One region of the Herminiimonas glaciei genome, then DNA from elsewhere that is predicted to be linked to it. Evidence: predicted binding sites of a transcription regulator. Region 1 holds the regulator's gene; each other region holds the start of a gene.
What was found. Region 1 encodes sigma-54, which starts transcription at its own class of promoters, with help from an activator protein. Its sites were predicted from a motif close to TGGCANGNAANCTGCTTT; they were not measured.
Positions count from the first base shown of each region.

Region 1 (10,617 bases):
GTGGCATTGCTGGGTGCTTCAGTGAAGAACTCGTCCAGCGCCGTTTATCGTACCCAGGCCAGTCTCTTGGCCAGCCAGCTGGTTGGTGAAATGTGGACCGGGGACAAATCAAATGCCGCCTTGATTTCCAACTATCAAGGCAGTGGTCCGGAAGCATGGCGCGAGAAGGTAATGCAGGCCTTGCCCGGCGTAGTCAACGCCGGCACAAATCCACCTAGTGCAGGACAAAATCTACCGGTCATTACTGTCGCGGCAGATAACACGGTAACTATCACTATTTCCTGGCAAGCGCCAGGTGATGCCGACGTACACAAATACGTTGCTGTTTCGCGTATTACATCAAGCGACGGTAGCTAGCATGAGAAAACCAGTCGTGACTCAATTATTCAAACGCGCGCAAGGCGGATTCAGCCTGGTGGAAATTATGGTGGGTGTCACCATCGGTTTGCTCGGCGTGCTGATTATCATGCAAGTCTCCAGCGTCTTCGAAGGGCAAAAACGTACGACCACCGGTGGCGCCGATGCGCAAACAGCCGGCACGATTGCTTTTTATTCGCTCGAGCGTGATTTGCGCAGGGCTGGATATGGACTGACGGAGCCCAGCGTCATAGGCTGCAATATCAAACGCTATTACGACGGCGCACCAGCTCCGGATGTCAGGTTGACACCAGTAGTGATTACGGATGGCGCCGATGGCAAGCCGGACACGATTCATATATTTGCCAGTGGCAAAGGCAACTGGAGTGTGCCGAATCGCCTGATTATCGAGCATCCGGCAACTGCCGTCGAAGCTACGCTCAATACCAAGCTCGGAATCCGCATCGATGACCTGTTAATTGCGTACGTCCCGGGACAGGACAATTGCACGATGTTCCAGGTGACCGGACCGTTAGACGCGCTGAACAACCTGAAAATGGATGATTTAAAAGTTGAGCATAAACGCGGTACCAAGGAGGGTGAGGGGATCTGGAATCCGGACAATCCGGCAGATCTTTTCCCGGCTATAGGTTATCCGGTCGGCACGCTGGTTTTCAATATGGGTGCAATGGTGGACCACACCTACACCATCGATGCCGGCAGCAACCTGATGTTGACCGACGCCACCGGCGCGAAAGTGATTGCTAGTGATGTCATCAGCATGCAGGCGGAATATGGTTTCGATACCAGGGCCGGAGTGCAAGTGGAACCGCGTGTCGATACATGGAGCGCGACGATGATAGATGCGAATGGGAATGGCACGACACTCAATGATGGTGGCGATGTGGCGCGTATTGTTGCAGTCAGGATGGCGATGGTGGTACGGAGCAGCCTGAAAGAAAAGCCGAATGCCGCAGGAACATGTGACGTCACGATCGCGACAGCGGTCGGCTCACGGGCCGCTAATGCGCCGAGCTGGGCAGCAGGCGCAATTGATGTCAGCAAACTTCCAAATGGGGATGCGAATCCGGATTGGCAATGTTATCGATACAAGACTTTTGAAAACATCATTCCCATGCGCAACCTGATGTGGAGGGAAAACAGTGCGACCTGATCTCTCATCTTTCATGAATTTTCGCAAACAACAAGGGGTGGTGCTGTGGGTGGCGTTGATTGTCCTGGTGGCGATGACGCTGGCGGGAATTGCGCTGGTCCGCTCGGTTGATACCAGCAATACGATCGCCGGAAATATGGCATTCAAGCAGGGCATTATGCTATCCGCGGATTCAGGCGTTGAAGTCGCGATTAATTGGCTTAATGCACGACAGGCAACGGCGGCGGCGAATGACGATGCAGCCAATTCCGGTTACTACGCAAACAGTCAGGAGGGACTGGATTTAACCAGTAGCCTGAATGATCCCAAGCTGGCCGTCGTCGACTGGGATCATAACAATTGCCAGGGCTCATCTTCTTCCGTTTGTATCAAGCCTTCGCCGGCGGTTACTGTGGGAGACAACACTGTTTCCTACATCATCCACCGCCTATGCCGCAGCTCTACCAATTTTAACGATAGCGCGAACTCATGCGTTACCTACCAGAGCCGGGGTGCAGTCAGTAAAAACAGGGATAGCCTGGAGAATGGGACAGTCCGCTTTGAACCCTTGCCGACACCTTACTATCGCATCACTGCGCGTGTGCTCGGGCCGCGTAATACCACCAGTTTTGTACAGACAGTTATCCATTACTAGGCTGTGTGCTGATTAGATTGGTGCCTTCAAGTTTTCACCGATCCGGCATTGCAGTACAGGAGAAAGTTTCATGAAGAAATCTTGTTTGCTTCGCATCCAGAAGTTTTTGCTGCTGATGGCATTGGCGACATGCCTGGGGACGGTGGCGTATGCTGCGGTGACTGACATTTCAGATACGCCGCTGGCTTCCGCATCCAACAGCATCGTCAAACCGAATGTCATGTTCATTCTTGATGATTCCGGCAGTATGGCCTGGAGTTATCTGGGTGACGATGTGTATAGCAAGGGCTACGTCAACAAAGTCGGATATAGGAATTCGATTTGTAACAAAGCCTATTACAACCCGGCAGTGACTTACGTGCTGCCGGTGTATGCAGATGGTACTCCCTATCCGGCGCCGGCTTTTACAGCTGCGTACTATGATGGATTTCGCAACAATTCTGTACAAGTCAATTTGAGTACGGGTTTTATGGCGTGGCGTTCCAGTTCCAGTAGCCCGAGGACACCAACCGGTTATACACAAGACTGTACCAGTGGTAATGATTCTTGTGATCCGAGTAGCGGATCGGATCAAATTTCCAATAGTCAATCGGCTGCTTACTATTTTGTTTATAAGGGTAGTCGGTCAGCAAATCTTGGCGATAATTCCAGCAATGACCATTGCAAAAATGGGAACAGTAATTACAGTTCGAACTGGACCAAAGTGGTTGTCAGCGCGACATCCGGTGCCGGAAATACAGACGAACGTCAAAATTTCGCCAACTGGTTTAGTTATTACCGCACCCGTATGTTGGCAATGAAGACTGCTGCCGGCCTGGCTTTCAAGAGCATTAATGATAATTATCGTATCGGCTATACCACCCATAGTTATACCGGTGTTAGTGCATCGAGTTCCAGCTTTCTGAAAATTGACGATTTTACTTATGCATCAGATGGAACCGGACACAAGAACAAATGGTATGACAAGCTTTATGGCGCAGGAACATCAGGAGGTACACCCCTGCGCACCGCGCTGTCCAAGGTCGGTCGCATATATGCAGGGAAGCTGCTGACCGGAGTTAATGATCCGATTCAATATTCTTGCCAACAGAACTTCGCTATTTTGGCGACAGATGGATATTGGAATGGTGGGGCCGGTTATCAAATGGACGGTTCCACTGCGGTTGGCAACCAGGATGGCGGAACGACGGCGCGGCCCATGTTCGATGGCTTAAGTCGTAGCGATACACTGTCTGATGTTGCGATGTATTACTACCAGACAGATTTAAGAGCGGAAGATGATCTTGGTGCCTTGGGCATTAAAGTTGGTAAAAACAATGTGCCAGGTTCCGGTGCTGACGTGCAGCTACAGCAGCATATGACGACCTTCACCCTGGGCCTGGGTTTGAACGGAACATTGAATTATTCTGAAAACTATCTGTCCGGCGGTTCCAGTGATTTCAATGCAATTACCGCGGGTACCAAAAACTGGCCGGCGCCGAAGGCGGATGATCCGACCGCAATTGATGATCTTTGGCATGCTGCGGTCAATGGTCGCGGTACTTACTTCAGCGCACAAAATCCTAATTCACTGATTAGCGGACTGAGCAAAGCATTGGCCGGCGTTAGCGCACGTACCGGTGCTGCTGCATCAGCTGCGACCAGTAACCTTGAACCGGTGGCAGGAGATAACTTTTTGTTTGTTGCTTTATATCGGACCGTCAAGTGGGATGGTGATTTGCAAGCCAGGACGATAGATCCAAGCAACGGTTCCATATCGACCACCCCGCTATGGGGCGCGCAGGCCGAATTGAATAAAAAAGTGTCCGCCACGACAGATACCCGGACCATTTATACCTTTGACGCGAGTGCCACCAATAAGTTAAAGAGCTTCACCTGGGATGCCTTAACTAATGCGGAAAAAACCTATTTCAAAAATACCTGTACCAATAATCTTTTGTCGCAATGTCCTGATCTGACCAGCACCCAGCGTGATGCAGTCGATGTCGGCGATACCCTGGTGGCGTTTCTTCGTGGACGCACCGGCAACGAAGATCAGACCGGCAATGCCAATCCCTTGTTCCGGGATCGCGAGCACGCTCTGGGCGACATGATAGGCGGGCAACCGGTATATGTGAAACGACCAACCTTTAACTACCTGGATGCCAACTATCTGGAATTCAAGGAGGTGACCCAGGCCAATCGTTTAGCCATGGTTTATGCTGCCGCAAATGACGGGATGTTGCATGCTTTTGAGGCAACGACCGGACTCACGACTTCCGGTAGTGAAAAATGGGCATATATCCCACCTATCGTTTTACCTAACCTCTACAAACTGGCCGACAAGAATTACGCCACCAAGCATCAATACTATGTTGATGGCTCCCCCACGATTGCCGATATTTGTCCTAATGCGCCGACCAGTACCTGTACTGCGGGCGAGTGGAAAACGATTTTAGTTGGCGGTTTGAACAAGGGTGGCAAGGGTTACTACGCGCTGGATATCACCGACCCGGACAATCCCAAGGCGCTATGGAATTACAGCGTCGCCGATGATGCCGACATGGGCTATAGCTTCGGCAATCCGATTATTGCCAAACGCCGTGACGGGACTTGGGTGGTAGCCATTACTTCGGGCTATAACAATACCGGCGGTGACGGCAGGGGGCATTTGTATTTGCTCAACGCAAATACCGGTGCACGCCTGGAAAAACTGAATACCAACGCGGGTAGTGCCGGTTCTCCGAGTGGGTTGGCAAAGATTAATGCCTGGGTTGACACGGCGGTCGACAATACCGCCAAGCGGTACTACGGTGGTGACCTGTTGGGCAATGTATGGCGCTTCGATACGGAAGATATCATCCTTCCTGCCGGTAAGGAGGCAACGCTACTCGCGGAGCTTGGTAATGTTTCGCCTGCCGGTGTGCAGCCAATTACCACCAGACCTCTTCTGAGTGAAATTTCGGTAGGTGGTAACAATTATGCAGTCGTCACGGTCGCGACCGGACGTTACCTGGGTGATACCGATCGTAGTGATATCAGCCAGCAGTCCGTTTATGCATTGAAAGACACCTTGGCGGAAACCGGTTTGGGACAGGTGCGGGCACCGGATGTATTGGTGCAGCAGACGCTCACAACAAATCAGGCGGGCACAGAACGCACGACCTCGTCGACAGCTGTGGACTGGAATACAAAATCCGGCTGGTTTGTAGACCTGAATCCAAACAATGAATCACCTGGCGAACGGGTCAATGTCGGAATGCAGCAACAGCTGGGCTTGTTGACAGTTGCAGGTAATGTACCGGAACAAAATGCCTGTACCGTTGGTGGTTATGCCTGGTTGTATTTCTTTGATTACCGGACCGGGCAGTACTCGATGAACTCAACCAATCAAATGGCTGGACGTCGTTTGACAGGCAATGCTTTGGTCGCGGGTATTACGACCATACGACTGGGTACCGGGAAAACCACGACACTGGTGACTGATACCGGTGGTGTACTGAATAATGAAAGTAATCCGCCGCCACCACCGGATTCCCTCAAAGGTGCGCGTCGCGTCTCCTGGCAAGAGTTGATTGTTGATTAGTGTCCGTCAAATGTAATGGCGCAATATTTCATGAAACTGGCGCGACGCCCTTGTGAGTTGTCGGCAGGCTTGCTTGCAGTGCTTGCACATATATTATTGGTCGTCTATTTCGCGACCGCGACGGTGGGTAATTCTGTTGCAGGGGCGATGACACAGCGCGTGGTGGACGTTGCATTGCAGGAGGGACGGGCGAGTATTCTTGCCGTTTCGCAGCAAACCTCGTCTGTTGTCAGGAAGAGTGTGGAAGTAGCACGGGAAGCAGTTGCGGCCGCGCCCATATTGCCGCATCTGCCTGACGCCAGCTTGCGCGGCCAACATTACTTTGCGTCAAGCGAGCTGACGCAAAAACCTTTGGTCGCGGTCGATATTCCGGAAAATTTTGCCTTACTGGTGCCGGGGGCACCTGATCAAGTGGCGGTTTTACGCTTGTTAATAAGTGAATACGGGGATGTCGACCAGGCGCTCATTGAAGATACTGTGGTGCCGCTTGATACGGAAGAGATATTGTCCGCCACTTTCAAGAAAGTAAAATTTCATCCCGGCGAAATCAATGGACGTACAGTCAAAAGCCAGCTCAGGATCGCAATCCGCCTGGGTGAAGAAGTCACTGCAGCCAGCAATGAAATAGGCCTGCGATGACGCAGCAAGCGGACACAAAAAAGGGCGCAATCTGCGCCCTTCATTTCATCCGGCCGATTTGCCCGGCCTTGCCTTTAGCTTAAGGCGTTACAGCGTCTGACGCATCCGGCAATCGTTTGATCGCATCGTGTTGATGGTCTTGCTGTTTGGTTTTGTATTTGATCACTTGTCGATCGAGCTTGTCGATCAGTGTATCAATGGCAGCGTATAAATTATCTGCGATACTTTCCGCGTGCAGATCCTTGCCTCTCACTCGCAAGTTAATTTCCGCCCTTTGGCGTTTTTCTTTCTCGGGAAGATTGTCTACAGTCAGGATGACTGCAATATCGATAACGTGATCAAAATGTCGTTTGATGCGCTCCAATTTACCTTGTACATATTCGCGGATGGCGGGGGTCAATTCGAGGTGATGTCCACTGATTGTGAGATTCATACAGTGCTCCTATGAAAGTCACTGGAGGTTATGCGCGTCTTGTTAAGTGACTACGCCGAACACAGCAACGTATAACTACAACAAAAACTACAAAGGACGATATCTACAACGACTTGCGCAGATTGACCGGTGGGATCTTCAGGGCTTCGCGGTATTTTGCTACTGTCCGTCGCGCTACCACCATGCCTTGTTCTGCCAGCATGTCGGCAATCTTGCTATCAGAGAATGGAATTTTCGGGTCTTCAGCTCCTATCAATTGTTTGATCAGTGCCCGTATCGCCGTCGACGAAGCTTCACCACCGGCTTCTGTTGCGACATGGCTGCCGAAAAAGTATTTCAATTCGAACATCCCGTGGGGAGTCAGCATGTACTTCTGGGTGGTTACACGTGAAATAGTACTCTCGTGTAGACCCAGTGTATCAGCTATTTCACGTAAAACAAGCGGTCTCATTGCGACCGCACCGTGCGAAAAGAAGTTCCTCTGACGTTCAACAATTGCCTCTGCGACACGCAGGATGGTGTCGAAGCGCTGACGCATATTCTTGATTAACCATTTTGCTTCTTGCAACTGGGAACCAAGCGATGCCTCGCCCTTGCTTTGCTTCAAAATGTTGGCATACATGCTATTAACGCGCAGCCGTGGCATCACGTCGTGGTTCAGCATGACTTGCCAGCCGCTACGGGTACGTTTGACGATGACGTCAGGCACCACATAGTCGGAAGCATCCGTTGCAAAAATGGAACCTGGATGCGGATTGCATTGCTTGATGATGGCTTGTGCTTCGCGCAAGTCTTCGTCATCGCAATCCAGTGCCTTGCGCAATTTGTTGAAGTCGCGCTGGGCGAATAGCGGCAAGTGATTTTCCACGATGGCGAGGGCCATGCGGCGGGTCACCATTGCCACTTTGGGCATACGTTTGATTTGCAGTGCCAGGCATTCGGCAGCATCACGCGCACCTACGCCCGGTGGATCGAAGCTCTGCAACATTTTGAGAGAGATCTGCAGTTCTTCCAGTTCGATCTCCAGCTCTTCCGGCAGGCGGGCATGGATTTCTTCCAGCTCTTCTTCCAGATAGCCATTGTCATTCAATGCATCAATGATTAACTCAAGCAGCGCACGGTCGCGGTGTTCGCGTACGGTAACGCGCATTTGTTCGAGCAGATGCTCACGCAAGGTTGTTTCATGCGCTTCGAGTTGCGGGCGGGCATCATCGTCCTCCGGGGCCTTGGAGGTGCGTGCTACATCGTCGAAACTCCATTCGCTGTCACCGCTTGACGCTTCCGGCAAATCGGGCGCGTCGGAGCCGCCTTCGCTATCCGGGGTTTGGGGGGTATTGGCTTCGATGCTGGCGCCTTCCGGCGTCGTGCCGCTGGCACCGATGGCACCGTCAGCCAGCAGGCGTACTGCATGATCCAGCGGATCATCGGTACGTTCCAGCATCGGGTTGTCGGCAAGAATCTGTTCCAGTTCCTGATGCAATTCAAGAGTCGATAACTGCAGCAGGCGGATCGATTGCTGCAGTTGTGGCGTAAGTGCCAGGTGTTGCGAGACTCGTAGTTGCAGGGATTGCTTCATAGATGTTTTTTCTTCCGCTTACATGCGGAAATGTTCACCTAAGTAGACGCGCCGTACCGATTCATTGGCGATGATGTCGTCCGGTCGTCCGCTGGCCAATACCGCACCCTGGTTAATGATGTAAGCGCGATCGCAGATGCCCAGTGTTTCGCGCACATTGTGATCGGTGATCAGCACGCCGATGCCACGTTCTTTGAGGAAACGCACAATGCGCTGGATTTCAATCACCGCGATAGGGTCGACACCTGCAAACGGTTCATCGAGCAGGACGAAACGCGGATTGGTCGCCAATGCACGGGCAATTTCGACCCGGCGGCGTTCACCACCGGATAGCGACATCGCCTGGTTTTCGCGCAGCTTTTCAATTTGCAAATCGGCCAGCAAGGTGTCCAGGCGCTGTTCCAGTTGCGACGAGTTCAATGCCTTGCCGTTGACGCGCTGCAATTCAAGCACAGCGCGGATATTGTCTTCGACGCTGAGCTTGCGGAAGACCGATGCTTCCTGCGGCAGGTAGGACAGGCCGAGTTGTGCGCGCTTGTGGATAGGCAGGCGCGAGATGTCGACGCCATCCAGTTCGATGCGGCCGGCATCAGACGGTACCAGGCCCACGATCATGTAGAAGGAAGTGGTCTTGCCGGCGCCGTTAGGGCCGAGCAAACCGATCACTTCGCCGCTTTCAACTTGCAATGCGACATCGCGCACAACCTGGCGCGCGCCATAGCTTTTCTGGAGTCCGTTAACGATCAGCTTGCTAGACATCTTATTTTGCCTTTGTATCTGCGGCACGCGGTTGGATTACGGCCTTGATGCGGCCGGCACCTTGTTTGCTGTCGCCGCTTGACGTGTTATGTACGGTAAAGAATTCAGCGCGTGTGTCGTAGGAGATGAATTCGCCTTCGACTTCATCGGTGGGCTTGCCGTTTTCCAGGCGACGCATGCGGGCCTTGGAAAACAACTTCATGATTTCGGCCTTGTCATCGTATTCAATGCGTTCAGCCTGGCCTTCTATCCATTGGTCCGGACCGCCATCGCGCTTTTGCTTGAAGTTAGCCAGCGTATCGGAGGAGCCGTATAGCGTGATGAATTGATAGCCGGCCGGGTCTTGCTTGACCACCATCTTGTTGGCTTTCATCAGGATGGTGCCGCGGGTTAACACGACATTGCCGGTGAAGGTGTTGATCTGCTTGATGTCGTCGTATTCCATTTTATTGGCTTCGACATTGGTGGGCTTGGTGGCATCGGCCTTTTCGGCAAAGGAGCCGACCGTTGTGCCCAAGCCGCAGAGAACCAGAAGTACGGAAAGGAAGCGTTTCATGAAAGTTCTCTAAATGAATGCGTCGGATAAAAATCGTCTATGCGCTTAGCGCGGATGTGCGGCTTGATACTGCGCATTAACATTGCTGGATAAATTGAATTCGCCGGTTGCATTATTGGCGAACATACCGCTGCCGTTCAATGTCGATGTGCCGACTTTGATATCGACATGCTTGGGCGTCTTCATGATCTCATCATCCGGCAGGATCAGCAGGTACGAGGTCTTGAGCTGGAAGTGCTGTGAGCCCGCTGCCGGTGGCCGGTCGATCAGGACGTTGTCATACATATGCACTTCGGTATTGTCCTTTTCCACCAGGGCGCGCTCCGAGCGGCTGACCATCGGTTGTCGCCCCTTGCTGAAGCTGTACATGACCGGCTTCTGGATCTGGTAGGAATTATCCAGTGGGTAATGCTTCATCTCGGTGCCGGTCAGGTTATAGCGTGCAGTGCCATCCTTGCCCATACGGACAAAATTGAATTTTTCTGCATAGAAGTCAGGTTCGCTGCGTTGTTTGGCCGGCAGTGTTTCGTCGGTTTGGCGACGCATGACTTCGACCAGCCAGAAACTGCCGAATGCCAATGCCGCACTGAGTGCAATCAGTACGACCAGGCGCACGGTGTTGGTGGGGCGCAGCGCTTTCATGCAAGATACGGCGCCAGTGCCGCCTCGTAGTTGCCTTGCGCGCGCAGGATGAAGTCACATAGTTCGCGTGCTGCTCCGCGGCCGCCGCCAGCCTGGGTCACATAATGCACGCGTGAACGTACTTCTGCATGGGCGTTCGGCACGCTGGCGGCAAAGCCGACGCGCATCAGAATCGGCAAATCGATGACGTCGTCGCCGATGAAGCCGCAGGCGTCTGCCGTGGTATTCGTTTGTGTTAACAGCTGTTCAAAGGCGCTGCGTTTGTCGTGTATGCCCTGGAAC
Region 1 is NZ_JBHTBU010000002.1:620,821-631,437, forward strand. It holds gene ACFQPC_RS13790 (type IV pilus modification PilV family protein) at 1-357, shown strand, start outside; gene ACFQPC_RS13795 (PilW family protein) at 359-1,531, shown strand; gene ACFQPC_RS13800 (pilus assembly PilX family protein) at 1,545-2,165, shown strand; gene ACFQPC_RS13805 (pilus assembly protein) at 2,236-5,730, shown strand; gene ACFQPC_RS13810 (hypothetical protein) at 5,746-6,369, shown strand; gene hpf (ribosome hibernation-promoting factor, HPF/YfiA family) at 6,449-6,802, opposite strand; gene ACFQPC_RS13820 (RNA polymerase factor sigma-54) at 6,906-8,378, opposite strand; gene lptB (LPS export ABC transporter ATP-binding protein) at 8,397-9,137, opposite strand; gene lptA (lipopolysaccharide transport periplasmic protein LptA) at 9,139-9,693, opposite strand; gene lptC (LPS export ABC transporter periplasmic protein LptC) at 9,739-10,335, opposite strand; gene ACFQPC_RS13840 (KdsC family phosphatase) at 10,332-10,617, opposite strand, start outside.

Region 2 (10,617 bases), on a different contig from region 1:
CTGCGGTGTCAGTGCGCCGGCATAGGGGAGTGCATTGTCTTGGCCACGCAGCCGTGCGGCGGCGAGTATATCTGCGGACTTCGTCATGATGATCTTGTCTTTCCGGTTTTCAGTTGAACTGCAAACGATGGCGGCTTTGGCGACGACATCGCCTGCAGTATAAAGTCCTCTGGCCTTTGCGTCACATGTTCAGGCGATCGCCGGCTGTTTGGGTTTCGCCTGTAAAAATCCCCAGGCCAATCCAAGTACCGCCGCGCTTAAGGAAGCAAGCAGGATGCCCAGTTTCGCTGCACCCAGCAGGTTCGGATCATTGAAGGCCAGCGTTGCGATAAAGATCGACATGGTGAAGCCTATGCCTGCCAGCAAACCGATCAGGCAGACGCCGCCCCAGCTCACACCCGGCGGCAGTGCACACCAGCCCATGCGTACCATCAGGAAGCTGGCACCGATGATGCCGAGCGGCTTGCCCACGACCAGCGCGATCAACACGCCGAGCATGACACTCATGGAAGCACTGGCGGACATATCGATGCCGTCCAGTGAAACGCCGGCATTGGCGAGCGCGAAGAGCGGCATGATGCCGAAAGCGACATAAGGATGTAAGGCCATTTGCACACGGCTGACCGGCGGTAGCAAATCACGTTGTGCCTGGCGCAATTGCTTCAGTGGCTGGGCCAGGTGATGCGGATCCTGCTTGTCGGTTTCTGCATGGTTCAGCAAATCCCGTACGGCCTTGCTTGCCATCTCCAGCGGGTGTATCAGGCTGCGCGTGGTGAATACAGGTGTCATCAAGCCAAGCACCACGCCGGCCAATGTCGGGTGCGCGCCGGTCTTCAGCAAACCGAACCAGAGGACCGCACCAGGCAGTACATATGCATACGCCGATGCGATGCCTATCCTTTGCATGCCGAGTACCATGAGGATGCCGATGGCGGCGATGATGAAACCGCTGTAATCCATGCCGCCGGAATAAAAGACGGCGATGATCAGTACTGCGACGATGTCGTCTATGATCGCCAGCGCCAGCAGGAAGACGCGGACATTGGATGGAATGGAGCGACCAAGCAAGGCCAGTACGCCAACTGCGAAGGCAATGTCGGTGGCAGTCGGTACCGCCCAGCCATGGGCTGCTTCGCCGCCCGGGTTGAGTGCGAAGTAAATCAGGGCCGGTACCACTACGCCGCCGAGGGCGGCAGCCAGCGGCAAGGCGGCCAGGCGCATATTGGCCAAAGCACCTTCGTGGATCTCGCGGCGGATTTCCATCCCGACGACCAGAAAGAAAATGGTCATCAAGCCATCGTTGATCAGGAAGTGCAGCGATTCGGAAACGCTCCAGCTGCCTATTGAAAAGGAAACCGCGGTATGCCAGAAGTGGTGATAGCCGTCGGCATATGGAGAATTGGCCCAGATCAGCGCGGCAGCGGCAGCGAGCAGCAGCACGACGCCGCTGAAGGCTTCGATATGCAGGAATTTTTCTAAGGTGGAAAATGCGCGTTCCGCAAGAACTTGCGCGCGCGGCAGGGTGGAGCCTTGTGACGTATTTGGAGTCATGTGCGTGAGTATCCCCGCGTGGCGGCCCGACCGACGCGTTACCTGTCCGCTGCGGTATGCAGCGCAAACACCCTGCCATGATTTTACACCAAGCGGTACCCGCAGGCAATTTGGCAGGGCCGGTAAAAAGCCGGAATAAGGTCAGTTTGCACTAATTTGGAGCGTAAACAGACCTCCTCTTTAAAAACGTTTTATTTTGGTGCAAATATGGTTGTTTGCACATGTTTGGTGCGTATGGTTTCGCCTCCTTTGATGCAGAAAAATAGCGATGTGCCATCTATTGGCTAGGGCGCTCCGTTGCAGTGCGGCTGCGCGAATTTTTGAAAGGTGGTGGCATGGAATCTGCTATCATTTCGGGCGAGTTATGGACGCATGCTGTTTGTTCACGCAGGCCTCACAACCCATTCACTAATTCTGTATTACTTTGCTCAAATTTTAGGAGATTCGCATGGCAATGACGGCCGCAGAGGTCTTGAAGATGGTGAAAGACAACGAAGTTAAATTCGTTGATTTTCGCTTTGCTGACACAAGAGGCAAGGAACAGCACGTCACTGTGCCGGTTTCGCATTTCGACATGGATAAATTTGAATCCGGTCATGCGTTTGACGGTTCCTCCATCGCTGGCTGGAAAGGTATCGAATCATCCGACATGTTGTTGATGCCGGATCCGAACACCGCAAATATCGATCCGTTTTTCGAAGAAACCACATTATTCATGCAGTGCGACGTGATCGAACCGTCGGACGGCAAAGGCTACGATCGTGATCCACGTTCGATCGCCAAACGCGCAGAAGCATATTTGAAATCCTCGGGCCTGGGCGACACCGCTTACTTTGGTCCAGAACCAGAATTCTTCATTTTCGACAGCATCCGCTGGAAAATCGGCATGGACGGCTGCTTCGTCAAGATCGATTCGGAAGAAGCATCGTGGAGCACCGGCGAGAAACTCGAAGGCGGCAACACAGGTCATCGTCCTACCGTCAAAGGCGGCTACTTCCCAGTGCCACCAGTCGACAGCTTCCAGGACATGCGTTCGGAAATGTGCCTGATCCTGGAATCGCTCGGCATTCCGGTTGAAGTACATCACCACGAGGTTGCAGGCGCTGGCCAAAACGAAATCGGCAGCAAATTCTCGACCCTGGTTGAGCGCGCTGACTGGACCCAGAACCTGAAATACGTGGTCTGGAACGTTGCGCACACCTACGGCAAAACCGCGACCTTCATGCCTAAGCCTATCGTTGGCGACAACGGTTCGGGTATGCACGTGCACCAATCGGTCTGGAAAGACGGCAAAAACCTGTTCGCAGGCGACGGCTATGCAGGCCTGTCTGATTTCGCCCTGTACTACATCGGCGGCATCATCAAGCATGCTAAAGCATTGAACGCGATCACCAATCCAGGTACCAACTCGTACAAACGTTTGGTTCCAGGCTTTGAAGCGCCGGTCAAACTGGCTTACTCGGCACGTAACCGTTCCGCTTCGATCCGTATTCCACACGTTGCGAACCCTAAAGGCCGCCGTGTTGAAGCGCGTTTCCCGGATCCACTGGCTAACCCGTACCTGTGCTTCGCAGCTTTGCTGATGGCAGGTCTGGACGGCGTACAAAACAAGATCCATCCAGGTGAAGCAGCCTCGAAAGACTTGTACCACTTGCCACCAGAAGAAGACGCACTGATCCCAACCGTTTGCGTATCGTTGGAAGAAGCGCTGGAAAACCTGAACAAAGACCGCGAGTTCCTGACCCGTGGCGGCGTATTCAGCGATTCGATGATCGATGCTTACATTGAATTGAAAATGCAAGAAGTTCAACGCTTCCGCATGACTGCTCACCCAGTCGAATACGATATGTACTACTCGCTGTAATCAATCTCTGATTGTTACCGCAAGATGAAAAGCGGGGAGAGCGTAAGCTTTCTCCGCTTTTTTTGTTGCTAGGAGGCAGAAAATGGATCATCAGTGTTTGTCAGGCTATGATTGTTGCCCTACACTAAGTATCCGATTTAACAGTTTCAACGAAACAAGTCCATGAAACGTCAACTCGCTATCCTGCTACTGTCTTCCCTCGCTGTTTCCGCGTATGCGCAAAATGATGTCTATCTGTGCATAGACGCCAATGGCAACCGCGAGTACAAAAATACCGGCCCTACCAATAAGTGCAAAAAGGTAGACCTGCCCGGCGTGACCACTATCCCGGCCGTGAAGAAATCGGCAAGCTCGCAAACGGCAAGCGCCAAGACCACTTCGCCCAGCGACTTCCCCAAGGTAGACAACACTATCCAGAAGGCGCGTGACAGCGACCGGCGCCAGATCCTGCAGGATGAAATGAAAACCGAGGAACAGAAACTCGCCGATATCAAGCGCGAATACAATAATGGCGAACCCGAACGCCGTGGTGACGAGCGTAACTATGCGAAGTACCAGGAGCGTACCGCGACGCTGAAGGACGAGCTGGCGCGGTCCGAGAAGAATGTCGAAGCATTGAAACGCGAACTCAATAACTTGAAGTAAGATCACTGGATCAACATCGGTACGATGTTTGCTTGAATCAGGCCGCGTGTAGCGGCCTTTCTTTTTTGGATTCCTGTGAAAAAACCTTTAATAGCTTTAGATGGTCTGGATTTGCTGGCTTCGGCGGTACTGGTCCTGCGTCCGGACAGCGATATCGCCTATGCCAATCCGGCGGCGGAAATCCTGCTGGCGAGTTCCAGCAAGGCCCTGACCAACCACAAACTGAACGAACTTTTTATCAATTGCCAGGAGCTGGAGCAGGTCTTCCAGGAAGCCCTCGAGCACCAGTTCGCCGACAAGCGGCTGGACCTGGTACTGGAGCGCCTCGGGCGTGATCCCTTGCAGGTGCATGTGGTGGTGTCGGCGCTGGATAGTGCGGAAACCCCGGTCCTGATTGAATTGCGCGAAAATGTGCAGCAACTGAAGCTGGACCGCGAAGAGCGCCTGATCGATCAAAGCCAGGCCAACAAGGAGTTGATCCGCAACCTGGCGCATGAAATCAAGAACCCTTTGGGCGGCATACGTGGTGCCGCGCAATTGCTGGAAATGGAGTTGCCTGAGCGCCACCTGAAGGAATTCCGTGAATATACGCAGGTCATCATCAAGGAAGCTGATCGCTTGCAAACACTCGTTGACCGTTTGCTGGCACCGCACCGCAGTCCGCATATCGTGGGCGATGTGAATATCCATGAAGTGTGCGAACGGGTACGCAGCCTGATCGTGGCGGAGTTTCCGAATGGCCTGAAGATCAAGCGCGATTATGATTTGTCGGTACCCGAGTTCCGTGGTGACAAGGAGCAACTGATCCAGGCCGTATTGAATATTGCACACAATGCGGCGCAAGTGCTGTCGGCACGTATGAAAGCGGGCGATGCGGAGCTGACTTTGCGTACCCGGATTGCGCGACAAGTGACGCTGGCCAAGGTGCGATACCGGCTGGCATTAGACTTGCATATCATCGATAACGGACCGGGCATCCCGCCGGACATCCGCGATCGTATTTTTTATCCTTTGGTCTCTGGCCGGGATGGCGGTAGTGGATTGGGCTTGACGCTGGCGCAGACATTCGTACAACAGCATATGGGTTTGATCGAATGCGAGAGTCGGCCGGGATGCACGGATTTCAGAATCTTGATTCCATTACCATGAGCAGCTTGAGCTCGATTTGGCGATGAATCTATAAACCTAGCCACATGACGCGGGACACGATAAATATATGAAGCCAATCTGGATTGTTGACGACGACGAATCGATCCGCTGGGTCCTTGAAAAAGCACTGGCGCGCGAGAATCTTCCAACCAAGAGTTTTTCCAATGCACGTGATGCACTGGAGGCTTTAAAAACCGGTGCACCGCAAGTTCTGGTTTCCGATATCCGTATGCCGGGTGAATCCGGCCTTGAATTACTGCAGGCAGTCAAAGCCAAGCATCCGGGCTTGCCGGTCATTATCATTACCGCTTTCTCCGACCTGGATTCGGCAGTGGCGGCCTTCCAGGGCGGTGCCTTCGAATACCTGGCAAAACCTTTCGATATCGATCATGCGGTCGGCCTGATACGTCGTGCGCTGGAAGAAAGCCTGCGTGAAACCAGTGTCGAACAGGTTTCGGCCGAAACGCCGGAAATCCTCGGCCAGGCACCGGCGATGCAGGATGTGTTCCGCGCCATCGGCCGTTTGTCGCAATCGAATGTGACGGTGCTGATCACCGGTGAATCCGGTTCCGGCAAGGAACTGGTCGCACGCGCCTTGCATAAACACAGTCCGCGCGCATCGCAACCTTTCATTGCATTGAATACCGCCGCGATCCCGAAGGATTTGCTGGAATCCGAATTGTTCGGTCATGAACGGGGTGCCTTCACTGGCGCGCAAGCGACACGTCGTGGTCGTTTTGAACAAGCCGAGAACGGTACGCTCTTCCTCGATGAAATCGGGGACATGCCCTTCGATTTGCAAACGCGTTTATTGCGTGTGCTGTCCGACGGTCATTTCTATCGCGTCGGCGGTCATCAACCGTTGAAGGCGAATGTACGTGTGATCGCTGCAACCCATCAAAACCTTGAACACCGTGTGCGTGAAGGTTTGTTCCGCGAGGATTTGTATCACCGCCTGAATGTGATACGCCTGCGCCTGCCGAGCTTGCGCGAACGCCGTGAAGATATTCCTATCCTGACCCGTCACTTCCTGCAGCAAAGCGCGAAGCAGCTCGGCGTTGAAGTCAAACGCATGTCGGATGGCGCGATGCAATTCCTCAGCAGCCTTGAATTACCGGGTAACGTGCGGCAATTGGAAAACCTGTGTAACTGGATTACGGTGATGGCGCCGGGCCAGACGGTGGAAGCCAAGGATTTGCCGCATGAACTGACCGAAGGGCAGGCTTTTGCAGGCAGCGCATCCGGCAGCTTCGCTGGCAGCCAGCCGCCGGCGCATAGTTATGCTGCATCGGATGATGCCGCCAGCACGAACGGTGTGCCACAGGCAACGACATATGCAGTCAGTGCGCCGGCTGAAGCGGGTAACTGGATTACCTTGCTGGAAACCGAAGCGGCGGCATTGTTGGCCGCAGGCCAGCCGGAAGTGATGGATGCATTGGGTCGCCAGTTCGAATCAACACTGATCAAGACCGCACTTAAACATACGCATGGTCGCAAGAACGATGCAGCGGTACGCCTGGGTATCGGGCGTAATACCATCACTCGTAAAATCCATGAACTGGGTATAGATGGCGCAAAAGATGATTAGGTGAACGGCGTATTGTTTGCCACTGCAAAGTCTGATAACACATGCGGACAATAAACGGCAGACAAGCGGGATACGCAAGAAGGACGGGCTACCGATGAGGTAGCCCGTTTTTTTTCGTGTTAAATGTCTGTGACATCGGTTAACACCTGCAATTTACCTTTGTTTGTTCAATATGGTAGGCTTGCGAGAATCAATTTCTGATATCCGCAATATGCGGATATATATAACGGTGCATATATCCGTGGATACGCACCGTTAGCAATACAGTACTAAGTGCAGCTTTCTATTGATAAAGATAGGGCGCTACAGAAGCAAGGCATCAGCATGCTTGTTTCAGTGGAAGTCCTGCGAATTCGAAAGAAGTAACTTATGCTCGGCTCGATCACTGATCTCTTGCGTCAGGTACCGGAACTTGCTTTGTTCCTTGCGCTGGCAATTGGCTATGCAATAGGACAGATCAAATTCGGTCCGATCCAGCTTGGCGGGGTCTGCGGTACATTGATTGCAGCACTTTTCATCGGGCAGCTCGGCGTCACACTCGACGCCAGCGTCAAAAATGTTTTCTTCATGTTGTTCATCTTCGCCCTCGGCTATGCCGGCGGTGCGCAATTCTTCGCCAATCTGAATCTCAAAGGCTTGCGCCTTGGTATCTTGTGCCTGATCGAAGTGGTCGTGGTACTGGCACTGGTGCTGGTCGCCACTAAAGTCATGAACCTGGATGCCGGTACCGCGGCCGGTTTGATGGCCGGTGCCGCGACCGAATCGGCAGTGGTGGGTACCGCAACCGATGCGATTTCCAAACTGGCGCTGCCGGCAGCCGAGATCCAGCAATTGCAGGCAAATGTGGTAACTGCATATTCGATCACCTATATCTTTGGCTTGATCACTATCGTGATTGTGACCAGCCAGATTTTCCCTTTGCTCTTGCGCGTGAATTTGCGAGAGGAAGCCGACAAGCTATGGGCGCAAATGGGTGGCAAGGAAGCTGCGCCGGATGAAGTGAATGCAGTCAGGGAAATGACCGGCAGGGTGTATCGCATTGATGTCGGTGCCGGCCGTAGCATTGCATCCCTGCATGATTTGTTTGCCGGCCAGGCCAATGTCGAACGGGTCATCCGCCATGGCAGCAAACTGGAAGTGACGCCTGCACTGAAATTGCAGCGCGGTGACCAGGTGCTGGTAATAGGGCGCAGGCGTGCTTTGCTGACTGCAAGCAGTTTGCTGGGCCCCGAGTTTGCAGATACCAGCCAGCTGAATATGGTGGTGCAAACCATAGAAGCCATGCTGAAGAGCAAGGCGCTGGCGCGGCTGCAACTGGGGCAGCTCGCTTTGCCGGCCGGGGTCCATGTATCCGGCGTTACGCGTGGCGAACAGACTTTACCGCCGCTACAGCACATGCAATTGCAGTTGGGCGATGTGCTTCATTTATACGGTTCGGCAGATGCCAAGTCATCAGCGATGGCCGAAGCGATTGCGATGATAGGAACACGCATAGAGCGGACCGATCGCAGCAATATCGTGTATGCCGGGCTCGGCATCGTGCTGGGTGTGTTCATTGGCACGTTCAGTGTCAAGCTGGGCGGCATTCCATTTTCCCTGGGCACCGGTGGCGGTGCCTTGCTGACCGGCCTGGTGTTTGGCTGGTATCAATCGAAACGTCCGGGATTAATGGGCATCCATCCGGATGCGCTGTCCTTGCTGAAGGATATCGGCCTTGCCAGCTTCATCGCCTGCGTCGGCCTCGCTTCCGGACCGCAAGCACTGACCCTGATCAAGCAATACGGCGTTGCGCTGCCTTTGATCGGCGTCGCGATTGCGGTATTGCCGGCATCCATTTCGCTGCTGGTCGGACATTTCATCCTGAAGCTGGAAGCGCCGATTTTATTGGGGGCTATCGCCGGCCAGCAATGCAGTACGCCTGCTTTGAGCGCGATTCAAAATGCGGCCGGCAATTCCACGCCCTTGCTCGGCTATACGATTACCTATGCAATTTCCAATGTGGTGTTGCCACTGATGGGGCCGCTGATTGTGGGCCTGGTCGGATATGTGCACCGCTGATAGTTGACATGCAATTCAATTTTAATTTCCACGAACCGAAAGGTGAATGCCATGGAATGGTTACACGAGTTATTTAAGAAGGCCCCCGAAATTGCCCTGTTCCTGTCGCTCGCATTGGGCTACTACATAGGCAAGATCAAGTTTGGCAAGTTCCAGCTGGGCGGCGTGGCGGGTTCACTGCTGGTAGCGGTGGTGGTGAGCCAGGTTGGCGTGCAGGTCGACCCCGGTGTAAAAGCGGTGCTGTTTGCCTTGTTCATTTACGCGGTCGGCTATGAGAGCGGGCCACAGTTCTTCAATTCGCTGGGCAAGCAATCGATACGCGAAATCATCCTGGCCGCAGTGCTTGCGATTACCGCGTTGGCGACTGTCGTCATCATGGCGAAACTGTTCGGTCTGGATAAAGGTTTGGCCGCCGGCGTCGCCGCCGGTGGCCTGACGCAGTCGGCGATTATCGGTACTGCCGGCGATGCGATAGCCAAGCTCGGACTGGCGGCAGATGAAGTGATGCGGCTGCAGGGCAATGTTGCCGTCGGCTATGCGGTGACCTATGTGTTCGGTTCCTTCGGTGCCATTATCGTCTGCGTGAATATCCTGCCGAAACTGATGGGACGTACCATCAAGGAAGATGCGGTGAAGGCGGAGGCGGCGATGCAAGCCGGCGTGCAAGTGCTGGGGCAGGGACAACATGCTGCGGCGCCGGATCTGGTTGGCCGTATTTATCAGATTGCCCAGGGCAATGCGCGTACCGTACTGGAAATAGAAACCGCGAATCCTTCGGTATCGATCACGATAGAGCGCATCAAGCGCCATGGCCAGATCATAGAGGTGACGCCGCAATTGATGTTGGAGGTCGGCGACATCGTGCTGGTGGTCGGGCGTCGTGAAGCAATGGTTGGCGTGGCTGCACAGTTGGGCAAGGAATTGTATGCAGTCGAAGGCATGGAACTCACCATGCAGCGTAAAGAACTGGTGCTGACCAATAAGGAATACCACAACAAGACGGTCGGTGAAATACGTAGCCAGACTTCACATAGCATCAGCCACGGTATTTATGTTTTGCAGATCAGTCGTATGGGGCAGGTCTTGCCGATGCTGCCGGACACCGTGGTGCAACTCGGCGACGTCATTACGATTTACGGTTCCGAGCAGGATGTGAAGCGGATTGCGGCACTGGTCGGTTATGTAATCGTACCCAGCGTCAAAACCGACTTCGTATATATGGGCGCCGGCCTGGTCGTCGGTTTGCTGGTCGGCATGCTGACGGCGAAGATAGGTTCGATTCCATTGACGCTGGGTAGCGGCGGTGGTGCACTCTTGTCCGGCCTCCTGTTTGGCTGGTATCGCGCCAAGCGCCAGACCTTCGGTGCCATGCCCAGCGGTGCAGTGCAAATCCTCAAGGATCTTGGCCTGGCCGGCTTCGTGGTCGTGGTTGGTTTGTCTTCCGGCTTGCAGGCGGTACAGACGGTGAAAGAGCACGGCTTCACTATCTTCGGCGTCGGCGTCGTGGTCACCATCCTGCCTTTGATCCTGACCATGTTGATAGGCAAGTATGTGCTGCGTTATGACAATACCGCCATCTTCGCCGGTGCACTCAGCGGCTCGCGCAGCGCCAATCCGGCTTTCGGTGAAGTGCTGGATAAGGCCGAAAATTCGATTCCTACCGTTCCTTTCGCCATTACGTATGCGTTGGCGAATGTGTTCCTGACTTTGCTTGGGCCATTGATCGTGGCTTTGGTGTGACCAGTAGCTATACCGTTCCGAG
Region 2 is NZ_JBHTBU010000001.1:1,932,623-1,943,239, reverse strand. It holds gene ACFQPC_RS08740 (rhodanese-like domain-containing protein) at 1-87, opposite strand, end outside; gene nhaA (Na+/H+ antiporter NhaA) at 190-1,551, opposite strand; gene glnA (type I glutamate--ammonia ligase) at 2,000-3,415, shown strand; gene ACFQPC_RS08725 (DUF4124 domain-containing protein) at 3,578-4,060, shown strand; gene glnL (nitrogen regulation protein NR(II)) at 4,136-5,209, shown strand; gene ntrC (nitrogen regulation protein NR(I)) at 5,277-6,797, shown strand; gene aspT (aspartate-alanine antiporter) at 7,167-8,855, shown strand; gene aspT (aspartate-alanine antiporter) at 8,907-10,595, shown strand.
Region 2: a site for sigma-54 is predicted at 1,883-1,900, ahead of glnA (type I glutamate--ammonia ligase). Genes of this name have one in related genera too.

Region 3 (10,617 bases), on a different contig from region 1:
AAGCCACACACCACGTACATTGATTTCATAGCAGCGATCCCATTCAGCGATGGGAATATCCATGAAGGAACCGAAGCTGCAGCCCTTGAAAAATCCGGCATTGTTGATAATGCCGTCGATGCGACCGAAATGCGCATGCGTCTGCTTTGCCATCGCCTCGATAGAGGCGGGATCGCTGACGTCTATCTTCATCGCGATCGCCTGCTTGCCATAAGCCTGTGCCTGCGTCGATAAATCCTGCAGGTCCGCCATCACGATATTGGCACCGGCGGCCACCAGGCCGTCGCAATAGGCATGTCCGATATTGCCGCCGGCACCGGTAATGATGATGGTTTTATTTCTCAATGAATACGTCATCTTGTCTCCTTTTATGTTTTGGTAAATGTGAGAAATGGGTTTTATAAATCCAGCGTCAGTGATGTTCCTTTGCAACGCGATACACACAGCATCATGGTTCGATTGCCGGCACGCTCTGCGGCACTCAACACCGCATCCCTGTGCTCAGGTTCGCCCGCCAGCACTGCCGTCTCGCATGAACCACATACCCCTTCTCGGCACGAACTCAATACGCTCACGCCATTGCTGAGCAAGACCTCGAGGATCGATAGCTCGGCTGGTATCTGAAAGGTCCGCCCGGATCGTGCCAGCGTGACGCTGAAGGTTTCCGTCGCAGCATCCGATGCGATGGCCGGTGCACTGAAGTATTCAACATGCACCCGTTCCGCAGGTATGGCTGCGGTTGCTTGCTCGAAGCCCTGCAATAACATCCCCGGACCACAGCAGTAAAAATGCGCGGCGCCGGCATGTTCTGCTTCACTGCCTTGTACGAGTTCAGCCAGGTTGAGCATCTGATTACCCGGAACCTGATCAAAAACCGTATGCAGATGTGCGGTTTGCGTAGTCGCCGCCAGTGCCTTCAACGCATCCAGGAAAGCGGCCCGCTCTTCGGTCCGCGTGCAGTAGTACAAGGTCCAGGCACGCCCGAGTTGGTTCAGGCGCTGCACCATGCTGAAGATGGGTGTGATACCGATACCACCAGCGATCAGCACCGAATGCGCCGCCTCTTCATTCAAGGGAAAATTATTCCGCGGCAAACTGATCGTCAGCACATCGCCAGGCTTCGCCGCTTCATGCAGATAGCTGGAACCGCCCCTGCTCGCGGTATCGCGATTGACGCCGATCATGTATGCCTTCGACTCCCCCGGGTGCAGCAAGGAATACTGGCGTACCAGGCCATTAGGCAAATGCACATCGATATGGGCACCGGCGGTAGCTGCCGGCAATTGTTCACCGGCCAATGGACACAATTCAAATGAACGTATCTGCTCAGCCTCTATGCGTATTCCACGCACCCAAACCTGTCTTGTCTCCTGCTCATTCATAAACACCTCTGCTTGTTAGCATCCGACGACATGACGTCAGAAAAAATGGTGTCACCACTTGATCAATATTCAAAAATGCTTGCATGTCATTTCTTGAGTCACACGATATGCGAGCATTAAACCTTGTCATGTTTAACAACACAATCAACTTAATTTTATTTATTGATTAGATATATTTATTAATTAATGACACCCAAAATTACAAAAAAAAGCAGCACACCACTGACCGTGGATGTGCTGCAAAAGCAGGACTTACTCTTTAAGGAAGCAATCGTTTTAGAAGCGATGGCGTATACCGACAGCAAGACTTTTACCAGCCGATAGCGCATCAAGTTCGTCACGCATCAAAACCAGGTAAACATCGGTACGCTTGGACAGGTTGTAATCGTAGCCCAGGCTTAAAGTTTCGCGCTTCGCACCAAGCACCGGATCAAGCAGGCCGTAGGCTGCAAGCACCTTGCCCCCGCCTAAGGGAACAGCGACGCCCAAATCGGTCAGCTTGTACTCGATGTCAGGTTGGGCACTGACATTTTTTACCTGTCCGTACTGGGCAAACACCTTGACGACATCGAAATCATAAGAAGATCCCAACTGCCATGTCGTCGTGTCCGCAATTGCCGCCCCTTTGCGTACGCGCTGGTAAACCGCAGTCAAGCCCAAAGGGCCTTTCGCATACAACAGGCTGCCACCAACGTTAGGGCCGCCATTACCCTCACCCGCAGCTGCAATCAGGTTGACCGTCAAGCCACTGAAATTCGGCGAGATATAGGCGATCGAATCACTCCAGCCGCTATCCCCCGTGACGGTGCCGGAAGCAAAGTAGTGACGTATGCTGGGCGAGTATCCAAAAGAATCACCAAAAGGATTGAACAGCAAGGTAGAAGTAAACAAAGGCACGGAATTGCGCCCCAGCCTCACGCTACCGAAACGACCTTGCAAACCGACATAGGAACTGCGTGTCCAAAAGCCGTCGCCGTCAAAACGCCCGTTACTGCCGGTGTCGGCCCGGAAGTAGGATTCAAGCGCAAAGACGGTAGCCAGCCCGCCGCCCAAATCCTCACTTCCCTTCAAACCAAAATAGCTGGTCGTCATCTTGCCGTTTTCCACGCCGGTAACCGCAGACTTCCCCGGCTGCTTGTCATAAGCCAGCGCCACGTCTATCAAGCCATAAACCTGGACACTCGACTGCGCCTGACTTGCCGTTCCCCAAGCCAGCATGGCGACAAGCGCCAGGCCCTTTATTGGAAAATATTTCATATCATCTCTCCCCTACCGTTATAGGTTTTTTTAATGTGTGTCGGCCTGCTTGGCCGCATTGATCGAAGCTGCAAGATCCTCTTTGCTACCGTTGAAATACATATTGAGTAACAACGCACTGACTGCCGCCAGCAAGATGCCCGATTCGATCAGCAGATGTAAGCTGTGCGGTATCCATTGTTTGAAGTTGGGTGCCATCAAGGGAATCATCCCCATGCCCACCGAGATTGCGACGACGAATAGATTGTTGCGATTGGTTTTGAAATCCACGCCGCTCAGCATCCGTATCCCGGTTGCGATCACCATGCCGAACATGACGAGGCCGGCACCACCAAGCACGAAAGTCGGTACCGATTCCACCAGTGCGGCAATCTTGGGCAGGAAACCAAGGATGATCAGGATTACACCGCCTGCCACGCACACAAAGCGGCTACGCACACCGGTGACACCGATCAGGCCGATGTTCTGGCTGAAGCTGGTATAGGGAAAGGTATTGAAGATGCCGCCGATGACAGTACCCAGGCCATCGGTGCGCAAGCCGGCCGACATCACCTTGCGCTCCAGCTTGACCCCGCAAATCTCACCCAGCGCAAAGAACATACCGACCGATTCGACCATGATCACGATCATCACCAGCGTGAAGGTCACAATCAGGATCGGATCAAAGATAGGCATGCCGAAGGCAAAAGGCTGAATCAGTTCAAACATCGGTGCCTTGGCTACCTTGTCGAAATTCATCATGCCCAGGGCAGTCGCAACCACGCCCCCAACCACGATGCCCAACAGCACCGCGATATTGCCGAGAAAACCCTTGGCATAACGGGCGATGAACAAAATGGATACCATCACCAGCGCAGAGATCCCGATGCCACTCAGCACAGCGTAATTGGGATTTGGCACACTGGGTGCCAGCGCCAGGCCTTTGGGCACGGCCGGCACGCCTTGCACCGCGCTGGCTTCGGCCAGCCACTGCGCATGCTCAGGATTGACGATGCTGGGTGCGGTCGGACCAAAAGGATTACCGAAAATCCAGTTGATGCCGACCCGCATCAGGGTGATGCCCACCACCAGGATGATGGTGCCGGTCACCACCGGCGGGAAGTAACGCAGCAAGCGACTGATCAAGGGTGCAATCAGCATTCCTATCAAACCGGCTGCAATAATGGAACCAAACAGCAGTTGCGCGCCGGTTTCCCCGGGATTGGAATTGGCAATGGCCACCATCGGCCCCACCGAAACAAAGCTGACACCCATCATGGTCGGCAAGCGCAAACCAAACCACTGTGTCATGCCAAAAGATTGAATGATGCTGACGACACCACAACAAAACAGGTCGGCCGAGATCAGCAACACCACCTGTTCCGGACTGAGTTTGAGTGCCCGTCCGACAATCAGCGGGATCGCCACTGCACCCACATACATGACCAGTACGTGTTGCAAACCCAGGACCGCAAGTTTGCTGGTAGGCAGGCGTTCGTTGACCGGATGTACTGCTTGCGCTGACAAATCTGCATCCGGAATGCATGGCAGGCTAGCGGCTGGCTTTGCATAATCGTTCATTTACATCTCCATTTTTATATTGCCTTCCTTGAGCGCCGGAATAAGCGGCGGCCAATTGGCACTTCGCAAACAGCGGATGTCTTCAAGAGATATGAGGGCCGTATGCGATGGCGTGGGATAGTGCCGGACTCCGGTAACGGTCAAAGTCCAGTTTTGATGCTGTGCCCACCTGCATAAGCCGTCTTGTATTTACGTCCGCATCGACGCCACTCCTTTTATTGCAAAATTGCAATATGACGTCGTCTATTGAGCGCAATCAGTTGGTGCGATTGAAGTGTCTGAACAGCACTTCTGATTACTTTCAATATGTGCGCATTAAAGGCGCAATTCTTTTACAATACAATCAACTTAATTTGATTAATTCATTAGTTAATTTGCTTAGTTAAGTGCCCGCCAATTTATAAAAGGCCAATCAGATGAATCTCACCTTGCGACAGTTGCGCGCCTTCGTTGCGGTAGCCGAGTTATCGCAGTTCACGCTGGCAGCGGAACGCCTGCACATCACGCAATCGGCTTTGTCGATGCTGATACGCGAACTGGAAAAAGAGTTGGAGTTAAAACTGTTCGATCGACACACCCGCATGGTGCGTTTGACCGAACATGGTGAAGAGTTTTTGTTGACTGCGCGTCGTGTATTGAACGAGCTGGAAGTGGCAGTGATGCAATCGCGTGAATCGGTCAACTATAAGCGCGGGCGTGTCGCCGTTGCCTGTTCTACCGTATTGGCGGTAACACTACTGACGCCATTTATGCGCGAGTTCGCACAACGCCATCCCGGCATAAAATTGATACTGCGTGATGTAGCCGAAGAAAGCATAAAGAAACGTTTGCTCAACGGCGACGTCGACTTCAGCGTCGGCACCCAGCTCAATCCCGAATCCGAGATCAGTGAGTTGCCCATATTCTCTGACCACTTTGTTTTACTCATGCCCAAAGGACATCCGCTCACCAAGCAGACGCGTATCCCGCTACAAGCGATTTCGCAATATCCGGTCATTGCAATGGCACCGTCCAGTTCGATACGCGCCGTGCTGGAAGCACACCTGAAAAAACTCGATATCACGCTGAACATCGCGTATGAGGCATCCTTTCCAAGCACCATCATTGCCATGGTGCGCAACGGCATGGGAATCACTATCCTGCCAGCAAATGCGCATCAATTGACCAGCACGCAAGGCATCGTCGTGCGTAACTTTGGCAAGTCCAATTTCATTCGTACCGTATGCACCTTCCAGCTACGCAATCGTTCGCTCTCACCGGCCGCCGAACTATTCCACACCGAACTGCTGGAATATGTCGTGCGGCATCGATCAAAATTGACGGCATTGCCATAACAAAGCGTCCGTTTCCATTGATGCAAATAAAAATGGCGACCCAGCGGTCGCCATTTTTTTATGTACTGCCAAATGTCACCAGTAAGTCTCACGCTCCGGTGTCGCACTGACATTATGGATAGACAAATCAGCGCCATTGAATTCCTGTTCGGGATCCAGGCGTATGCCTACTGTCACTTTCAATGCGCCATAAATCAGGAAGCCGCCCGCCAGTGCAATCGAAATACCCAGGCCGGTTCCTATCAATTGCGACATGAAGGAAACACCTCCCATACCGCCGAATGCCTGCAAGCCGAAGATACCGGCCGCCAAGCCCCCCCATGCGCCGCACAAACCATGCAAAGGCCAGACACCCAGCACGTCATCGATCTTCCATTTGTTTTGTGTCAGCGCAAAGGCCCAGACAAAAATGAAACCGGCGATTGCGCCTGTAATCAGGGCGCCTAATGGATGCATTACATTCGAGCCGGCACACACGGCCACCAGGCCCGCCAATGGTCCGTTATGCACATAGCCCGGATCGTTCTTGCCTGCCAGGAAGGCTGCCAATGTACCGCCCACCATCGCCATCAATGAATTCACTGCAACCAGGCCATTCATTTGTTCCATGGTTTGTGCGCTCATCACATTGAAACCGAACCAGCCTACGGTCAGTATCCACGCACCCAGTGCGAGGAAAGGAATGCTCGAAGGCGGATGCGCCGCGATCGTGCCTTCCTTGGTATAGCGTCCGCGTCGCGCACCCAGCAACAAAACTGCCGGCAAGGCGATCCAGCCACCTACCGCATGCACGACAATGGAACCGGCGAAGTCATGGAAATTTGCACCGAAACTTTCTTTCAGCCATGCCTGAATACCAAAGTGCTGGTTCCATGCAATGCCTTCAAACAAGGGATACACCACACCGACGATCAAGGCGGTAGCCAGCAATTGCGGATGAAAGCGTGCGCGCTCGGCAATCCCGCCCGAAATAATCGCCGGGATCGCGGCAGCAAAAGTCAGCAGGAAAAAGAATTTAACCAGCTCATAACCATTACGTTGGGTCAGCACTTCTGCACTACTGAAAAAACTCGTGCCATAAGCGATGCTGTAGCCGACGAAAAAATAGGCAATTGTCGAAACCGCAAAATCGACTAATATTTTGACCAGGGCGTTGACTTGGTTTTTCTTGCGTACCGTACCCAGCTCAAGAAAAGCAAAGCCGGCGTGCATTGCCAAGACCATGACAGCACCGAGCATAATGAACAATGCGTCTGTGCCGTGTTTAAGTGCATCCATGCAAAATCTCCCAATATGTGTGCAAGACTGAAAAATGTATGCACCAGAAAAGCAAAAATCGTTCCATTTTGGTGATATTTGTAAGTTACTGATTTTTAAAGATATATTTTCACTACCCGATAAAAGCCCGGATAACGCACCAAAAATGAACGAAACAACGAGCCAAAACAGGGAAGCCGCATGATCCCGTGGTTGGAAGCTGATGATCCTTTCCCGCATGTTTCCAGCGCCCTCACCGAAGCAGACGGCGCGGCCGGCCTGTTGGCGGCAGGTGCCGACCTGTCAACCGGGCGTTTGCTGCAAGCTTATAAAAATGGAATTTTTCCGTGGTTTTCGGAGGGCCAGCCTATCCTGTGGTGGAGTACCGACCCGCGCATGGTTTTGTTCATCGAGAATTTTCGGATTTCCGCCAGCCTGAAAAAGAAACTCAAGAAAATCCAGCGCAGCATCAGCAGCCAGGAAGGGCAATGGGAAATCCGTTTCGACCATGCGTTTGAAGAAGTGATGCGCGCCTGTGCCGCCCCTCGCAATGGCGAAGGCGGCACCTGGATTTCCGACGAGATCATTGCCGGCTATACGGGCTTGCACCAGCTCGGCTATGCCCACTCATCCGAGTTATGGCTGGACGGAAAACTGGTGGGTGGTGCTTACGGCGTCAGCATAGGGCAGATGTTTTACGGTGAATCGATGTTCGCGCGGGTACCGGATGCTTCCAAAATTGCACTGGCTTACCTCGTACACTTCTTGCGAAATCATGGTGTTTCGATGATAGACTGCCAGCAAGAGACTACGCATTTGGCCTCATTGGGCGCAGCACCGATTGCACGCACGGAATTTATTTCCCGCCTGCGCCAGGCGGTCAGCGGCCCGCAAATCAAGGACTGGCGGCCAATTGCATTGTTTCCACATGACTGAAATGCATTATCGTTACACCAGCTGCCTGATAATGATTTAAACACCGAATTCACGGACTCGGAATTCACTCAGTTAAGCACGCAATCATGACGCACCCTAAGGAACTACCGTTCTCCACGCTCCAGTTCTACGCAACTGCACCCTACCCGTGCAGCTATCTGGATGGGCGGCAGGCGCGCTCGCAAGTCGCCACCCCATCGCACCTGATCAACGCGGACGTCTATTCGGAACTGGTCAAAAGCGGCTTCCGTCGCAGCGGTATCTTTACCTATCGCCCCTATTGCGATGGTTGTCAGGCGTGCACCCCGGTCCGCATCAAAACAGCTGAATTCGTACCAAATCGCAGTCAGCGCCGGGCGCTGACCAAACACAGTGATTTACAAACATCTGTCACCAAACTGACCTACCTGGCAGAACATTACGACCTGTATTTGCGCTACCAGACTGCACGCCATGCTGGTGGTGGCATGGACCAGGATAGCCGCGAACAGTACGCGCAATTCCTGCTGCAAAGCAAAGTGAATACACGGCTGGTGGAATTCCGCGAAGATGACGGTACCTTGCGTATGGTCAGCATTATCGACGTGCTGGACGACGGCCTGTCATCGGTCTACACCTTCTACGATCCCGAACCACAAAACGCTTCTTACGGCACCTACAATATCCTGTGGCAAATTGAGCAGGCGAAGGCATTGCAAATGCCGTATATCTATCTGGGCTACTGGATCAAGGAAAGCCCGAAAATGTCGTACAAAACTAATTTCCAGCCACTGGAAGCCTTGCAACAAGGTGAATGGACACCGCTTCCTGCCGCCGATCCGGCTTCCAAGCCTTAAAATAGTGGACAATAGCGGACTTGAAAACCGGCCGGATTCAGTTTCCCGGCTGGGCCGCCTTTGATCCGCCAACCTGACTCCATACCGTGTCCGACAAACTCCTCTACTCCCTTGCCCGCCCGTTCCTGTTCGCGATCGACCCGGAAGCCGCACATAACCTGACTTTGCCTGCGTTGCGCCGTGCCGCGGCATTGGGCCTGACCTCGTCTATCGTCAAACCTGCCGATGATCCACGCACTGTAATGGGCCTCACCTTCCCGAATCCGGTGGGTCTCGCCGCCGGCCTGGACAAGGATGGGGCTTATATCGACGGACTCGCGACATTGGGCTTCGGCTCGATCGAAGTCGGCACCGTCACGCCACGGGCACAACCGGGCAATGCCATGCCGCGCATGTTCCGCCTGCCGAAGGCGAACGCCATCATCAATCGCATGGGCTTCAACAACGGCGGTGCCGATGCCTTTGTTTCAAATGTGCGCTCATCAAAGTTTTATCAAAACAAGGAAGGCATACTCGGCCTGAATATCGGCAAAAACGCCGATACGCCGATAGAGCGCGCAGTCGATGACTACCTGATCTGCCTGGAAAAAGTTTACCCATACGCAAGCTATGTGACCGTCAACATTTCATCGCCCAACACCAAGAACCTGCGCCAGTTGCAAGGTGCCTCCGAACTGGATGCCCTGTTGTCGCAACTCAAGGATGCACAACAACGTTTATCCGACCAGCACAAACGCTATGTACCGATTGCATTGAAAATTGCACCGGATATGGAGCTGGATCAAATCCAGACCATCGCGCAAGCACTGTTGCGCCACAAGATGGATGGTGTCATCGCAACCAACACAACCGTCAGCCGTGAGGCTGTCAAAGGTTTGAAGTACGCAGAAGAAACCGGTGGCTTGTCAGGTGCACCAGTATTTGAAGCATCGAACACCGTGATCCGCGCGCTCAAGAGCGAGTTGGGTGATGCACTGCCTATCATCGGCGTAGGCGGCATCCTGTCGGGCACCGATGCGCAAGCGAAAATCGCTGCCGGTGCATCGCTGGTGCAACTCTATACCGGCCTGATTTATCGCGGTCCGGCCTTGGTAAAGGAATGCGCAGCAGCGCTGCACGCCTGAGCCTTGCATTCGCAGTAAAACGAATCACACAAAATAAAAAGCCCGGGCCACTTTCATGGTCCGGGCTTTTTTAATGCGTGCAGACTGTATTTATTCGACTTCGACTGTCTCCGGCGTTGCCGCTGGAGGAGCCGTATCGCCTTCACTGAAGTCCAGCTTGATCTGGTCTTTATCATCCAGGTCCACAGTGACTTTGCCACCACTGACCAGACGACCGAACAGCAATTCATCAGCCAGCGCCTTGCGTATCATGTCCTGGATCAGACGTGACATCGGACGTGCACCCATCAGCGGATCAAATCCTTTCTTCGCGAGGAAAGTACGCAGCTTCTCGGTGAAGATGGCTTCTACTTTCTTCTCGTGCAGTTGTTCTTCCAACTGCATCAGGAACTTGTCGACCACACGCAGGATGATTTCTTCATCCAGTGCACGGAAGCTGATGATGGCATCCAGGCGATTGCGGAATTCAGGCGTAAACATACGCTTGATGTCTGCCATCTCGTCGCCGGTTTCTTTCTTCTCGGTGAAACCGATGGTACGTTTCTGCAGGCTTTCCGCACCGGCATTCGTCGTCATAATGATGATCACATTGCGGAAATCCGCTTTGCGACCATTGTTATCAGTCAGCGTACCGTGATCCATCACCTGCAACAGGATATTGAAAATATCCGGATGCGCTTTTTCGATTTCATCCAGCAGCAAGACAGCATGCGGCTTCTTGGTAATCGCTTCAGTCAGCAAACCACCCTGGTCGAAACCGACATAACCCGGCGGCGCGCCAATCAGGCGGCTGACCGCATGACGTTCCATGTACTCGGACATATCGAAGCGGATCAGGTCTATGCCCATGATGAAGGCCAGTTGCTTCGCCGCTTCGGTTTTACCGACACCAGTAGGACCGGAGAACAGGAAGGAGCCGATAGGTTTGTCG
Region 3 is NZ_JBHTBU010000001.1:264,480-275,096, reverse strand. It holds gene ACFQPC_RS01290 (SDR family NAD(P)-dependent oxidoreductase) at 1-357, opposite strand, end outside; gene ACFQPC_RS01285 (PDR/VanB family oxidoreductase) at 399-1,382, opposite strand; gene ACFQPC_RS01280 (porin) at 1,659-2,639, opposite strand; gene ACFQPC_RS01275 (nucleobase:cation symporter-2 family protein) at 2,670-4,199, opposite strand; gene ACFQPC_RS01270 (LysR family transcriptional regulator) at 4,616-5,533, shown strand; gene ACFQPC_RS01265 (ammonium transporter) at 5,609-6,811, opposite strand; gene aat (leucyl/phenylalanyl-tRNA--protein transferase) at 6,992-7,726, shown strand; gene ACFQPC_RS01255 (arginyltransferase) at 7,813-8,562, shown strand; gene ACFQPC_RS01250 (quinone-dependent dihydroorotate dehydrogenase) at 8,649-9,686, shown strand; gene clpA (ATP-dependent Clp protease ATP-binding subunit ClpA) at 9,777-10,617, opposite strand, start outside.
Region 3: a site for sigma-54 is predicted at 6,860-6,877, ahead of ACFQPC_RS01265 (ammonium transporter). Genes of this name have one in related genera too.